2 regions of the Bombilactobacillus sp. ESL1197 genome follow, and region 1 is predicted to be linked to the other one. Evidence: a T-box and tRNA genes for the amino acid it is inferred to sense, from the RefSeq annotation. Region 1 holds a T-box; the other holds one or more tRNA genes.

Evidence for each region. The T-box of region 1 lies ahead of pheS (phenylalanine--tRNA ligase subunit alpha). A T-box ahead of a tRNA ligase gene usually reads a tRNA of that ligase, here a tRNA-Phe.
Region 2: it encodes a tRNA-Phe, which carries the amino acid that the T-box ahead of pheS (phenylalanine--tRNA ligase subunit alpha) is inferred to sense. The anticodon was not compared.

Annotation. Positions count from the first base shown of each region.
Region 1 is NZ_JBYLTY010000001.1:948,035-954,055, forward strand. It holds gene AC3B6B_RS04330 (TrmH family RNA methyltransferase) at 1-568, shown strand, start outside; gene AC3B6B_RS04335 (HD domain-containing protein) at 581-1,078, shown strand; T-box leader at 1,119-1,329, shown strand; gene pheS (phenylalanine--tRNA ligase subunit alpha) at 1,384-2,427, shown strand; gene pheT (phenylalanine--tRNA ligase subunit beta) at 2,432-4,852, shown strand; gene mltG (endolytic transglycosylase MltG) at 4,921-6,021, shown strand, end outside.
Region 2 is NZ_JBYLTY010000001.1:770,530-776,550, forward strand. It holds rRNA gene AC3B6B_RS03325 (23S ribosomal RNA) at 1-2,052, shown strand, start outside; rRNA gene rrf (5S ribosomal RNA) at 2,126-2,242, shown strand; tRNA gene AC3B6B_RS03335 (tRNA-Val) at 2,258-2,330, shown strand; tRNA gene AC3B6B_RS03340 (tRNA-Lys) at 2,333-2,405, shown strand; tRNA gene AC3B6B_RS03345 (tRNA-Leu) at 2,410-2,492, shown strand; tRNA gene AC3B6B_RS03350 (tRNA-Thr) at 2,536-2,608, shown strand; tRNA gene AC3B6B_RS03355 (tRNA-Gly) at 2,613-2,684, shown strand; tRNA gene AC3B6B_RS03360 (tRNA-Leu) at 2,699-2,784, shown strand; tRNA gene AC3B6B_RS03365 (tRNA-Arg) at 2,794-2,867, shown strand; tRNA gene AC3B6B_RS03370 (tRNA-Pro) at 2,877-2,950, shown strand; tRNA gene AC3B6B_RS03375 (tRNA-Met) at 2,970-3,043, shown strand; tRNA gene AC3B6B_RS03380 (tRNA-Ile) at 3,050-3,123, shown strand; tRNA gene AC3B6B_RS03385 (tRNA-Met) at 3,161-3,234, shown strand; tRNA gene AC3B6B_RS03390 (tRNA-Asp) at 3,238-3,311, shown strand; tRNA gene AC3B6B_RS03395 (tRNA-Phe) at 3,318-3,390, shown strand; tRNA gene AC3B6B_RS03400 (tRNA-Gly) at 3,406-3,476, shown strand; tRNA gene AC3B6B_RS03405 (tRNA-Ile) at 3,480-3,553, shown strand; tRNA gene AC3B6B_RS03410 (tRNA-Ser) at 3,556-3,643, shown strand; tRNA gene AC3B6B_RS03415 (tRNA-Ser) at 3,674-3,761, shown strand; tRNA gene AC3B6B_RS03420 (tRNA-Met) at 3,772-3,845, shown strand; tRNA gene AC3B6B_RS03425 (tRNA-Asp) at 3,849-3,922, shown strand; tRNA gene AC3B6B_RS03430 (tRNA-Phe) at 3,929-4,001, shown strand; tRNA gene AC3B6B_RS03435 (tRNA-Tyr) at 4,007-4,089, shown strand; tRNA gene AC3B6B_RS03440 (tRNA-Trp) at 4,097-4,167, shown strand; tRNA gene AC3B6B_RS03445 (tRNA-His) at 4,178-4,251, shown strand; tRNA gene AC3B6B_RS03450 (tRNA-Gln) at 4,262-4,333, shown strand; tRNA gene AC3B6B_RS03455 (tRNA-Cys) at 4,343-4,413, shown strand; tRNA gene AC3B6B_RS03460 (tRNA-Leu) at 4,447-4,531, shown strand; gene AC3B6B_RS03465 (PTS sugar transporter subunit IIC) at 4,718-6,021, opposite strand, start outside.

The DNA.
Region 1 (6,021 bases):
TGATCACATGGACCAAGTAGTGGAAATCACTCCGGAAATTGCGCAGGCGATTACCGACACCGTGTCACCCCAAGGCATTGTTGCGGAATTACCAATACCGCAACCGGAAACTATTGACTTAAGCCATGGAAAGTGGTTATTATTATCACAAATTCAGGACCCGGGTAACGTGGGAACCATGATTCGCACAGCTGATGCTGCTGGGTTCAGTGGCGTCTTACTCAGCGAAGATTCGGTCGACTTTTATGCACCAAAAGTGCAACGTGCTATGCAAGGTAGTCAATTTCATTTACCCGTTCAGTCATTGGATCTACAGTCAGCAGTCAGTGAGTTCAAAGCACAACAAATTCCAGTATACGGAACTTTGGTGAATGATCAGGCCCAAGAGTATCAAACTGTAGCCAAGCCAAAAGATTTTGCTTTAATTATGGGCAATGAGGCGCACGGCTTGGCGCCTGAATTAGCAGCTTTAACGGATACAAATTTATATATTCCCATTTTAGGATCCGCAGAATCATTGAACGTGGCAGTAGCAGCTGGTATTATTATGTATAGACTCAGTCTTTAAGGAGGATACTTTTTGGCTCGAGAATTAAATTGGCAGACTGATGCAGCTTATTTAGCTCAAGTTTCTGATTTATTAGCTAAACCCGAGGTGCAAAAGTTAAGTCAAATTCCACAACATCATTATTCTAATCGTTTGGATCATTCAATTAGCGTTTCTTATCGCAGTTATTTAATTGGCAAGAAGTTGCATTTAGATACCCGCGCTTTGGCACGTGGCGGTTTGTTGCATGACTTGTTTTATTACACTTGGGATCGCAAGCAATTGAGTTTTCGGGCGCACGCCGATATTCACGCACATGTTGCGCTAAATAATGCGCAACAATTAACCGATTTAAGACCAATTGAAGCTGACATTATTGTCAAGCATATGTTTGGTGCGACGTCCACGCCACCGAAATATCTCGAAAGCTTAATTGTTAACTTAGTTGATGATCAGTGTGCCGTGCAGGAAGCTTGCTTGCCCAAGTTGGCATTGTGGCGCCAAAAATTACATTTGAAGCAATCGAATTAAAATTTAATTGAAATTTATGCATGAAAGTTTTAAACTGGTTTTAACGACGATGAAAGAAAGTAGTAGCATCAAGGTCTGGATTCACAGGGACAATTGGGTAAGTGAGAACAATTGAAGCCAGATGATGTGAATTCACTCTGGAGTCTAAACGTCATTAGTCAGCGTTATATGACAGATAAGTGGAGTTTAGGTGCAGCTATCAAGCTGGACTGAACTCAAGCAGGGTGGTACCGCGAAGCTTCGTCCCTTTTAGGGATGGGGCTTTTTTTATTGTTGAAATTATTTATTTAGAGGAGCAGGTAGTGATGGATTTAAAAGATTTATTAAACGATTTGCGGCAAAAAGGTCTACAACAGATTCATGATGCACAAAAAATCGAACATTTAAATGAAATTAGAATTCATTTTTTGGGTAAAAAAGGTCCGTTGAACCAAGCTTTACGGGGAATGAAGGATTTAAGCGCGGAACAACGCCCTAAGGTTGGTGCTTTAGCCAACAGTGTCCGCGATGATTTACAAACAGCTTTGGATCAAGCCAAGGAACAATTAGAAAGTCAAGCGACTGCAGCCAAATTAGCCAATGAAAAAATTGATGTCACTTTACCTGGACACCAACGTCACATTGGAACCAAGCATGTGATTTATCAGGTAATGGATGATATTGAAGCCTTGTTTATTGGTTTAGGTTATGAAGTGGTCAATGGTCCCGAAGTCGAAGAAGATCACTACAATTTTGAAATGATGAACCTTCCCAAAGATCATCCTGCGCGTGATATGCAAGATACTTTCTATATTACGGATGAAATTTTGATGCGGACGCAGACTTCACCTGTGCAAGCGCGGACTTTGGAAAAACATGATTTTTCGAAAGGTCCTTTGAAGATGATTAGTCCGGGTAAAGTTTATCGTCGCGATACTGACGATGCCACACATTCACACCAATTCAATCAAATTGAAGGTTTAGTCATTGATAAGCATATTACGATGGCGGATTTGAAGGGTACTTTGGAATTAACAGCGCGTCATATTTTTGGTAAAGAACGCGAAATTCGCTTACGTCCGAGTTATTTTCCATTTACGGAACCATCAGTGGAAGTTGACGTTTCCTGCTTTGCCTGCGGTGGTGAAGGCTGCAAAGTTTGCAAATACACCGGCTGGGTAGAAGTGTTAGGTGCGGGCATGGTGCATCCGAATGTTTTAGAAAATGCTGGCGTTGACTCGACTATTTATGGTGGCTTTGCCTTTGGTCTAGGGCCAGATCGGTTTGCCATGTTAAAATACGGCATTAATGATATCCGCGATTTTTATCAAGATGATGTTCGGGTTTTAGAACAATTTCAGGGGGAATAAATTAATGAAGATTTCTACTAATTGGTTAGCAGAATATGTTGATCTACCAGAAACACCAGAACAATTAGCTGATCGGGAGACGGTTACCGGCATTGAAGTTGATGAAATAATTAAATCAGGCGCTGGGTTAAAGAATTTAGTCACTGGTCAAATTAAGACGGTCACCAAGCACCCCGATGCGGACCACTTAAATATTTGTCAAGTGGATGTGGGTGCCGAAGAATTGGCCCAGATTGTCTGTGGTGCGCCGAATGTGGCTGTGGGTGAAACGGTTATTGTGGCTTTACCTGGTGCCAGAATTGCTAACAACGAAAAAATTAAAAAAGGTAAATTCCGTGGTGTGGCCTCCAATGGTATGCTGTGTGCCTTGCAAGAAATTGGCTTCGATGATTCCGTCGTTCCTGATGCTTTTAAAAATGGAATTTATGTTTTTCCAGAAACCGAAAATATTCCCTTAGGTCAACCGGTTTATTCTTATTTAGGCTTGGATGACACTGTTTTAGATTTTGATATTACGCCTAATCGGGCGGATACACTTGGAATGCATGGTGCCGCTTGGGAAGTGGCTTCAATGTATGATGAACAGCCCCATTTTGAACAGCCCAGTGTTAGTGAGGATGCAGCTTCAGCAGAACAACAATTAAGTATTGACGTGACTGATGAACAATTGGCCCCGACTTATCGGACACGGGTGATTAAGGATATTCACATTAAACCAAGCCCGCTCTGGTTGCAAGTTCATTTGTGGAATAACGGTATCAAACCAATTAATAATATTGTCGATATTACTAATTACATTATGTTAGATTATGGTCAACCATTACATGCTTACGATTACGACAAATTGGGCTCCAAAAAATTAACCGTGCGCCTAGCGGCTGCGGGAGAATCTTTTACAGCGTTAAATGAAAAACAATATGATTTAACGGATCAAGATATTGTGATTTCTAATGACGAACAAGCCGTTGGTTTAGCTGGAGTTATGGGTGGTTTGGCTACTTCGGTGACTGAGCAAACCCACACAGTAGTTTTAGAATCAGCCGTGTTTAACCCTACGAAAATCCGCAAAACTGCGCAGCGTCATAATTTACGAACGGATGCTTCGGCTCGCTTTGAAAAAGGGGTGGATCTATCCGCCATTGCTGAAGCATTAGATATGGCAGCGCAATTAGTGCAACAATTAGCTGACGGAACAGTATTAAAAGACCAAGTAGTTGGTAGTCAATCAGTTTTGAAGCCAACGGTAGTCAAAATAACCACGGATCGGATTAATCATGCTTTGGGGACGGAAATTTCACAAGCGGAAATTATTGCGATTTTTGAACGGTTAGGCTTTGAGGTAGAGGTTAAAGATTCAGAGTTAATTGTCACGGTACCATTACGTCGGTGGGATATTTTTATTGATTCAGATTTAATTGAAGAAGTGGCTCGAATTTATGGTTTCGATAAAATTCCGAGCACTTTACCAGCAGTTACCCAAACGATTGGTGGCTATACCCCTAGACAAAAATTCATTCGCCAAAGTCGGCAAACTTTGCGGTCATTGGGTTATGATGAAGCCATCAGTTATTCTTTGACCACTCAAGAAAAAGCGGCAGCCTTCTGCTTGAAGCCCGCAGTGTTAACCAAAGTTGATTGGCCAATGACCCAAGATCATGAGTATTTACGGGCCAACTTAGTTAGCGGTTTGTTAGATGATTTAGCTTATAATGCTGCGCGTAAGCAAACGAATGTAGCCTTGTTTGAGCAAGGACGTGTGTTCTTGAAGAATGACGCAAACGTAGTGCGGCCTAAGGAAGTCGAAATGATTGCCGGGGCTTATAGTGGGCAAGTCATCCAGGATAGTTGGGATCAAACGGCCCGCGATGTTAATTTTTATGACATTAAAGGTGATGTGGAACGCTTATTACAAAGTTTCCAAAGAAAAGCCACGATTGTTTACCAAGCCACGAGTGCGATTAAGCAATTGCATCCTGGACAAACGGCAGTTATTTTAATGGATCAACAGCCGGTTGGATTTATCGGTACGCTGCATCCAACTTTAGCCAAAAAATTACGCTTGGCGCCAACGGTAGTTTTCCAAATTGATTTGGAAAAAGTCATGGCCTATCCTAAAGCTTCCGAAATTTATGTTCCAGCTGGTAAGTATCCCGCAATTAGTCGTGATATTGCGGTAATTGTTCCAGAAGTTATTACTAATGAAGCGTTAGAATTAGCCATTCAAAAAGCGGCTGGTAAATATTTGGCTGATATTAAACTATTTGATGTTTATGCAGGCAAAGGCATTGCTGCGGGTCATAAGTCATTGGCTTATAATTTGACTTTCCAAAATCCGCAAGCTACATTAACAGACGATGAAGTTAATCAGGATTTTGCTAATGTGCAACAAGCTTTAATTGATTTGTTTAACGCACAAATTCGTTAAAAAATCCAGCATTTAAGAAAAAGTTGTGTATAATTAACAGTTGAGATTAAATGTTGGAGGAACCATTCTTGACTAAGTCAGATAAAAATCGTAGTCAGTATCGTGATGATCAGGAATCTATTCGTCACAAAAAGCAAGTGCGCGAGTCTGAACAAAGAGTAGTTAACCATATTGTTTATTGGATTGTTGGTATTTTGGCAATTCTGATTTTAACGTTTGGTGTTTTAGGCTATAATTATGTGCAAGAATCACTGCAGCCTTATAACCACAAGGATCATCAGGCTGTAGAAGTGAAAATTCCGATTGGATCTTCTAATAAAGAAATTGCTTCAAAGTTGCAGAATAAACATATTATTCGTAGCGCGACAATTTTTAATTATTATGTTAAATCCCATAATTATACCGACTTTCAAGCCGGTTACTATACGTTTAAACCGTCAATGACGTTGACTCAAATTGTTGCTCGTTTGCAAAAGGGTGGCAGTTTAGATCAAGTTGGTCAACCCGGTAATACGGTGCTAGTGCGCGAAGGGGTGACCATTGATCAGATTGGTAGTGTGATTGCGAAAAAGACGCCGTACTCAAAGGCTGATTTTCTGAATTTAATGAAAGATCAAGCCTTTATGAAGCAATTAGAGCAAAAGTATCCGAAATTGTTGGCTTCTTCGTTACAGTCTAAGCATGTTCGTTATCACTTAGAAGGCTATTTGTTCCCAGCAACTTATCCTTATTATTCCGGGACATCTTTGAAACGACTAGTGAGCGAAATGGTTGGTAAAACTAATCAAGAACTTGCACCTTATTATGAGCAAATTAAGGCTAAAAATCTGACCGTGCAACAACTGTTAACTTTAGCTTCTCTAACAGAACGCGAAGGGGTAACAAATATTGATCGCCGCAAGATTTCGGGCGTGTTCTTTAATCGTTTAGATGCAAATATGCCACTACAATCGGATATTTCCGTTATGTACGCTTTAAACAAGCATAAACACAGTTTGACAAATAAAGATACGAGTGTAAAATCGCCTTATAACCTTTACAAGAATAAAGGTTTTGGGCCTGGTCCATTTAACTCACCTAGTTTAGGCTCGATCCAAGCAGTTTTGAATCCTGCTGATCGTGATAAAGGGTATCTCTATTTTGTAGCTAATTTGAAGACTGGTAAAGTT
Region 2 (6,021 bases), 180 kb from region 1:
GGCTAGCCTCGGAGAAGAGGATCTTGGAGGTAGAGCACTGTTTGGACTAGGGGCCCAACATGGGTTACTGAATTCAGATAAACTCCGAATGCCAAAGATCTTTCTCCGGGAGTCAGACGGTGAGTGATAAGATCCATCGTCGAAAGGGGAACAGCCCAGATCACCAGTTAAGGTCCCAAAATCCATACTAAGTGGAAAAGGAAGTGGAACTGCACAGACAACTAGGATGTTGGCTTAGAAGCAGCAACTCATTTAAAGAGTGCGTAATAGCTCACTAGTCGAGTGGTTCTGCGCCGAAAATGTACCGGGGCTAAGTATGGTACCGAAACTGTGGATGTGCATCGAAAGATGTACGTGGTAGGAGAGCGTTGTAAGCACGAAGAAGCCAGATCGAGAGGACTGGTGGAGAGCTTAGAAGTGAGAATGCCGGTATGAGTAGCGAAAGACCAGTGAGAATCTGGTCCACCGGATGACTAAGGTTTCCTGGGGAAGGCTCGTCCGCCCAGGGTTAGTCGGGACCTAAGATGAGGCCGAGAGGCGTAATCGATGGAAAACAGGTTGAGATTCCTGTACTGTTCAGTGTTGTTTGAACGATGGAGGGACGCAGGAGATGAATTGTGAGCATGCAGCTGGAAAAGCATGTCTAAGCAGCGAGTCTGGATATGAGTCAAATGCTTATAACCGCGAAGGATGAGTTGTGATAGGGAGCGAAATTAAAGTAGCGAAGCACAATAGTCACACTGCCGAGAAAAGCTTCTAGTGAGACACTGAATACCCGTACCGCAAACCGACACAGGTAGTCAAGGAGAGAATCCTAAGGTGAGCGAGAGAACTATCGTTAAGGAACTCGGCAAAATAGCCCCGTAACTTTGGAAGAAGGGGTGCTGGTGTAAGAGCCAGCCGCAGTGAAAAGGCCCAAACAACTGTTTATCAAAAACACAGGTCTCTGCAAAATCGTAAGATGACGTATAGGGGCTGACGCCTGCCCGGTGCTGGAAGGTTAAGAGGATGAGTTAGACTTCGGTCGAAGCCCAGAATTGAAGCCCCAGTAAACGGCGGCCGTAACTATAACGGTCCTAAGGTAGCGAAATTCCTTGTCGGGTAAGTTCCGACCCGCACGAAAGGCGTAATGATTTGGGCACTGTCTCAACGATAGACTCGGTGAAATTATAATACCCGTGAAGATGCAGGTTACCCGCGACAGGACGGAAAGACCCCATGGAGCTTTACTGTAGCTTGATATTGAGTTTTTGTGTAACATGTACAGGATAGGTAGGAGCCGTAGAGATCGGTACGCTAGTATCGAAGGAGGCGCTGGTGGGATACTACCCTTGTTATATGAAAGCTCTAACCCGCGCCGTTGAAGCACGGCGGGAGACAGTGTCAGGTGGGCAGTTTGACTGGGGCGGTCGCCTCCTAAACAGTAACGGAGGCGCCCAAAGGTTCCCTCAGAATGGTTGGAAATCATTCGTAGAGTGTAAAGGTAGAAGGGAGCTTGACTGCGAGACAGACAAGTCGAGCAGGGACGAAAGTCGGGCTTAATGATCCGGTGGCACCGTATGGAAGGGCCATCGCTCAACGGACAAAAGCTACCCTGGGGATAACAGGCTTATCTCCCCCAAGAGTTCACATCGACGGGGAGGTTTGGCACCTCGATGTCGGCTCATCGCATCCTGGGGCTGTAGTCGGTCCCAAGGGTTGGGCTGTTCGCCCATTAAAGCGGTACGCGAGCTGGGTTCAGAACGTCGTGAGACAGTTCGGTCCCTATCCGTCGCGGGCGTAGGAAATTTGAGAGGATCTGTCCTTAGTACGAGAGGACCGGGATGGACATACCACTGGTGTACCAGTTGTCTTGCCAAAGGCATAGCTGGGTAGCTAAGTATGGAAGGGATAAACGCTGAAAGCATCTAAGTGTGAAACCCACCTCAAGATGAGATTTCCCATTCAGTAATGAAGTAAGACCCCTCAAAGAAGATGAGGTAGATAGGTTGCGAGTGGAAGTGTAGTGATACATGGAGCTGAGCAATACTAATCGGTCGAGGGCTTAACCAAGGGTGTCGAGTAAGAACATAATATTCAGTTTTGAGAGGACTAAGGTTCTTTCAGAAGGTAAGAAGAGAGCAAGTGTGGTGGCGATAGCGAGGAGGAAACACCTGGAATCATGCCGAACACAGAAGTTAAGCTTCTCAGCGCCGAAAGTAGTTGGTGGGAAACTACCTGCGAGGATAGGTCGTTGCCATGCTGCTCTTATTATCTTGGAAGATTAGCTCAGTTGGGAGAGCGTCTGCCTTACAAGCAGAGGGTCACAGGTTCGAGCCCTGTATCTTCCATTGAGTCGCTAGCTCAGTTGGTAGAGCAACGGCCTTTTAAGCCGTGGGTCGTGGGTCCGAGCCCCACGCGACTCATTTTGCGGGTGTGGCGGAATTGGCAGACGCGCTAGATTTAGGTTCTAGTGTCCTTTGGACGTATGGGTTCAAGTCCCTTCTCCCGCACTTGCATGTTCTTTGAAATATGTTATAGTTTTATTTTTATTATGCCGACTTAGCTCAGCTGGCAGAGCATCTGTCTTGTAAACAGAGGGTCGGAGGTTCGAATCCTCTAGTCGGCATTTTGCGGAAGTAGTTCAGTGGTAGAACATCACCTTGCCATGGTGGGGGTCGCGGGTTCGAATCCCGTCTTCCGCTTTCATTATAATCACGCCGGGGTGGCGGAACTGGCAGACGCACAGGACTTAAAATCCTGCGGTAAGTGATTACCGTACCGGTTCGATTCCGGTCCTCGGCATTATAATGAGCACCCATAGCGCAATTGGATAGAGTGTCTGACTACGAATCAGAAGGTTGTAGGTTCGACTCCTACTGGGTGCATGTTTTTTTCGGGAAGTGGCTCAGTTTGGTAGAGCACCTGGTTTGGGACCAGGGGGTCGCAGGTTCGAATCCTGTCTTCCCGATTAGCTTTTTAATAGCTATGGCGGTGTAGCTCAGCTGGCTAGAGCGTCCGGTTCATACCCGGGAGGTCGGGGGTTCGATCCCCTTCGCCGCTATTAATCGGACCTTTAGCTCAGTTGGTTAGAGCAAACGGCTCATAACCGTTCGGTCGTAGGTTCGAGTCCTACAAGGTCCATAGATTTTTTATGGACTTTGTGGTAAGATTTTATTATCGCGGGATGGAGCAGTCTGGTAGCTCGTCGGGCTCATAACCCGAAGGTCGTAGGTTCAAACCCTACTCCCGCAATTTGGTCCTATGGTGTAGTTGGTTATCACGCCTGCCTGTCACGCAGGAGATCACCGGTTCAAGTCCGGTTAGGACCGTTAGATGGCTCGGTAGCTCAGTCGGTAGAGCAATGGATTGAAGCTCCATGTGTCGGCAGTTCGATTCTGTCCCGCGCCATTTTTGTTAAAGATTGCGGGTGTAGTTTAGTGGTAAAACCACAGCCTTCCAAGCTGTTGTCGCGAGTTCGATTCTCGTCACCCGCTTATGGGCCTATAGCTCAGCTGGTTAGAGCGCACGCCTGATAAGCGTGAGGTCGATGGTTCAAGTCCATTTAGGCCCATTGGAGAAGTACTCAAGTGGCTGAAGAGGCGCCCCTGCTAAGGGTGTAGGTCGCGTAAGCGGCGCGAGGGTTCAAATCCCTCCTTCTCCGTTGGAATTTTTTCCATGTTTATTGCGATTTGGAGGATTACCCAAGTGGCTTAAGGGAACGGTCTTGAAAACCGTCAGGCGTGTAACAGCGTGCGTGGGTTCAAATCCCACATCCTCCTTTATAATTATCGCGGGATGGAGCAGTCTGGTAGCTCGTCGGGCTCATAACCCGAAGGTCGTAGGTTCAAACCCTACTCCCGCAATTTGGTCCTATGGTGTAGTTGGTTATCACGCCTGCCTGTCACGCAGGAGATCACCGGTTCAAGTCCGGTTAGGACCGTTAGATGGCTCGGTAGCTCAGTCGGTAGAGCAATGGATTGAAGCTCCATGTGTCGGCAGTTCGATTCTGTCCCGCGCCATTTATGGAAGGGTAGCGAAGTCTGGCTAAACGCGGCGGACTGTAAATCCGCTCCTTCGGGTTCGGTGGTTCGAATCCACTCCCTTCCATCATAATAGGGATATAGTTCAATGGTAGAACAACGGTCTCCAAAACCGTCGATGTGGGTTCAACTCCTACTATCCCTGTTATATCCTGGCGGTATTGGTGAAGTTGGTTAACACACCGGTTTGTGGCACCGGCATACATGAGTTCGAGTCTCATATACCGCCCTTTCTTTATTGGGTTATAGCCAAGTGGTAAGGCAATGGACTTTGACTCCATTATGCGCTGGTTCGAATCCAGCTAACCCAATTTTTACCTGGCGGTATAGCCAAGTGGTAAGGCAGAGGTCTGCAAAACCTTGACCACCGGTTCAAATCCGGTTACCGCCTTTGGCTTTAGCCATGGTTTATTATTAATATTTTGCCGGTGTGGCGGAATTGGCAGACGCGCTGGATTCAAAATCCAGTTCCTGTTAAAGGAGTATCGGTTCGACCCCGATCACCGGTATCTGATGAAACAGTTAACTTAATTATGTTAGCTGTTTTTTTGTGTTTCAAAATAAATTGGTCTACATAAAAAAGAGTGTCGACGAAATACTTATCAACACTCAATATTATAGAACCTTAAAAAACAAGTCTTGCTTGGTTAGAAAATCAAACAAGACTTGTTTTTTAAAATTTGTTTATTTTAATTTTACAATTGGGCGCTTTTTTGCATTGTACGTTCACTAATAAACATGAATGGTAAATAAAATAGCACGCCGATAATGATAATTAATAATTGTACAATGACGGCACGCCAATCACCGGCAGTACATAAATAAGCATTTAGGAGTGGCGGAGTGGTCCACGGAACTAAAACCACGACACGATTCATCCAACCAATGGCTGTGAAAAAGTAAGCAATTAAATCACCAATGACGGGCATTAAAACAAAGGGAATCATCATAGGAATATTAAAAACGATAGGATAGCCAAAGATGACGGGTTCATTAATATTAAAGATACTAGGCGCAATGGCTAATCCCGCAATTTCTTTGCTGGATTTCATTTTGGAAAAAATAAAAATAGCAATTAATAAACACAAGGTACAGCCCGTACCACCAATCATTCCGAACACATCGCGAAAAGTATAAGTCAAAATATAGGGAATATGTTTGTGTGCTTCAAAGGCTGCCATATTCTTATTCATATTGATTAATAATAATGGATCCAGTAAAGTCCCATTGATAACTGTTTGGTGAATACCTAAAGTAAAGAGAAAGTTTCCTACACTATAGATAAAAAGCATCCCCGGTAAGCTAGTTGTAAAGCCGCGTAATGGTTCTTGAATTAAGTTGGTAATCAGGTCAATCAAGTTAGTTTTACCGAAAACCATCAATAGGGCGGAAATGAGTGCAAAAATACTTAAAGTTAAGATAGAGGGAATCAAGTCGTTAAACGAAGCGGCTACCGCTGGCGGAATATTTTCCCCGAGATGAATTTTTAAATGTTTAATATTTGATAAACCAATAAATAATTCGGTTGCTAATAATCCAATAATAATGCCAGAGAACATTCCTGTGGTGCCCAAGTTAGTATAAGATAAGCCACCGGTGACGTTAATATTTTTCGTACTGTGGGCAATGGTTAACTTAACTGTAGCGGGCATCATAATAATTAAGCTAGCTAAGGAAATAATAGCCGCAAGAATTCCGTTCTTATACTTTTTATTAACTGATAAGGTATAACCAATTGCTGGTGCTAAAACTAATCCGGCAATGTTTAAGGTCCCGTTACTAATGTCACTGCCCCAAATTTGTAAATTGGCTAAGGTTTTGCCATGAGCAAATAAGGGAAAGACTACATTATTCATTAAGACACCTAGGCCGGCTAAAATGAAGAGGGGCATGATTGTGGCAAAAGCATCTCGCAAAGAGCGTAAGTGAACTTCATTACCAATTTTGACAGAAATTTCGGTAAATTTATCAAAAAAGCGTTTGCCACGACTTTTATTTG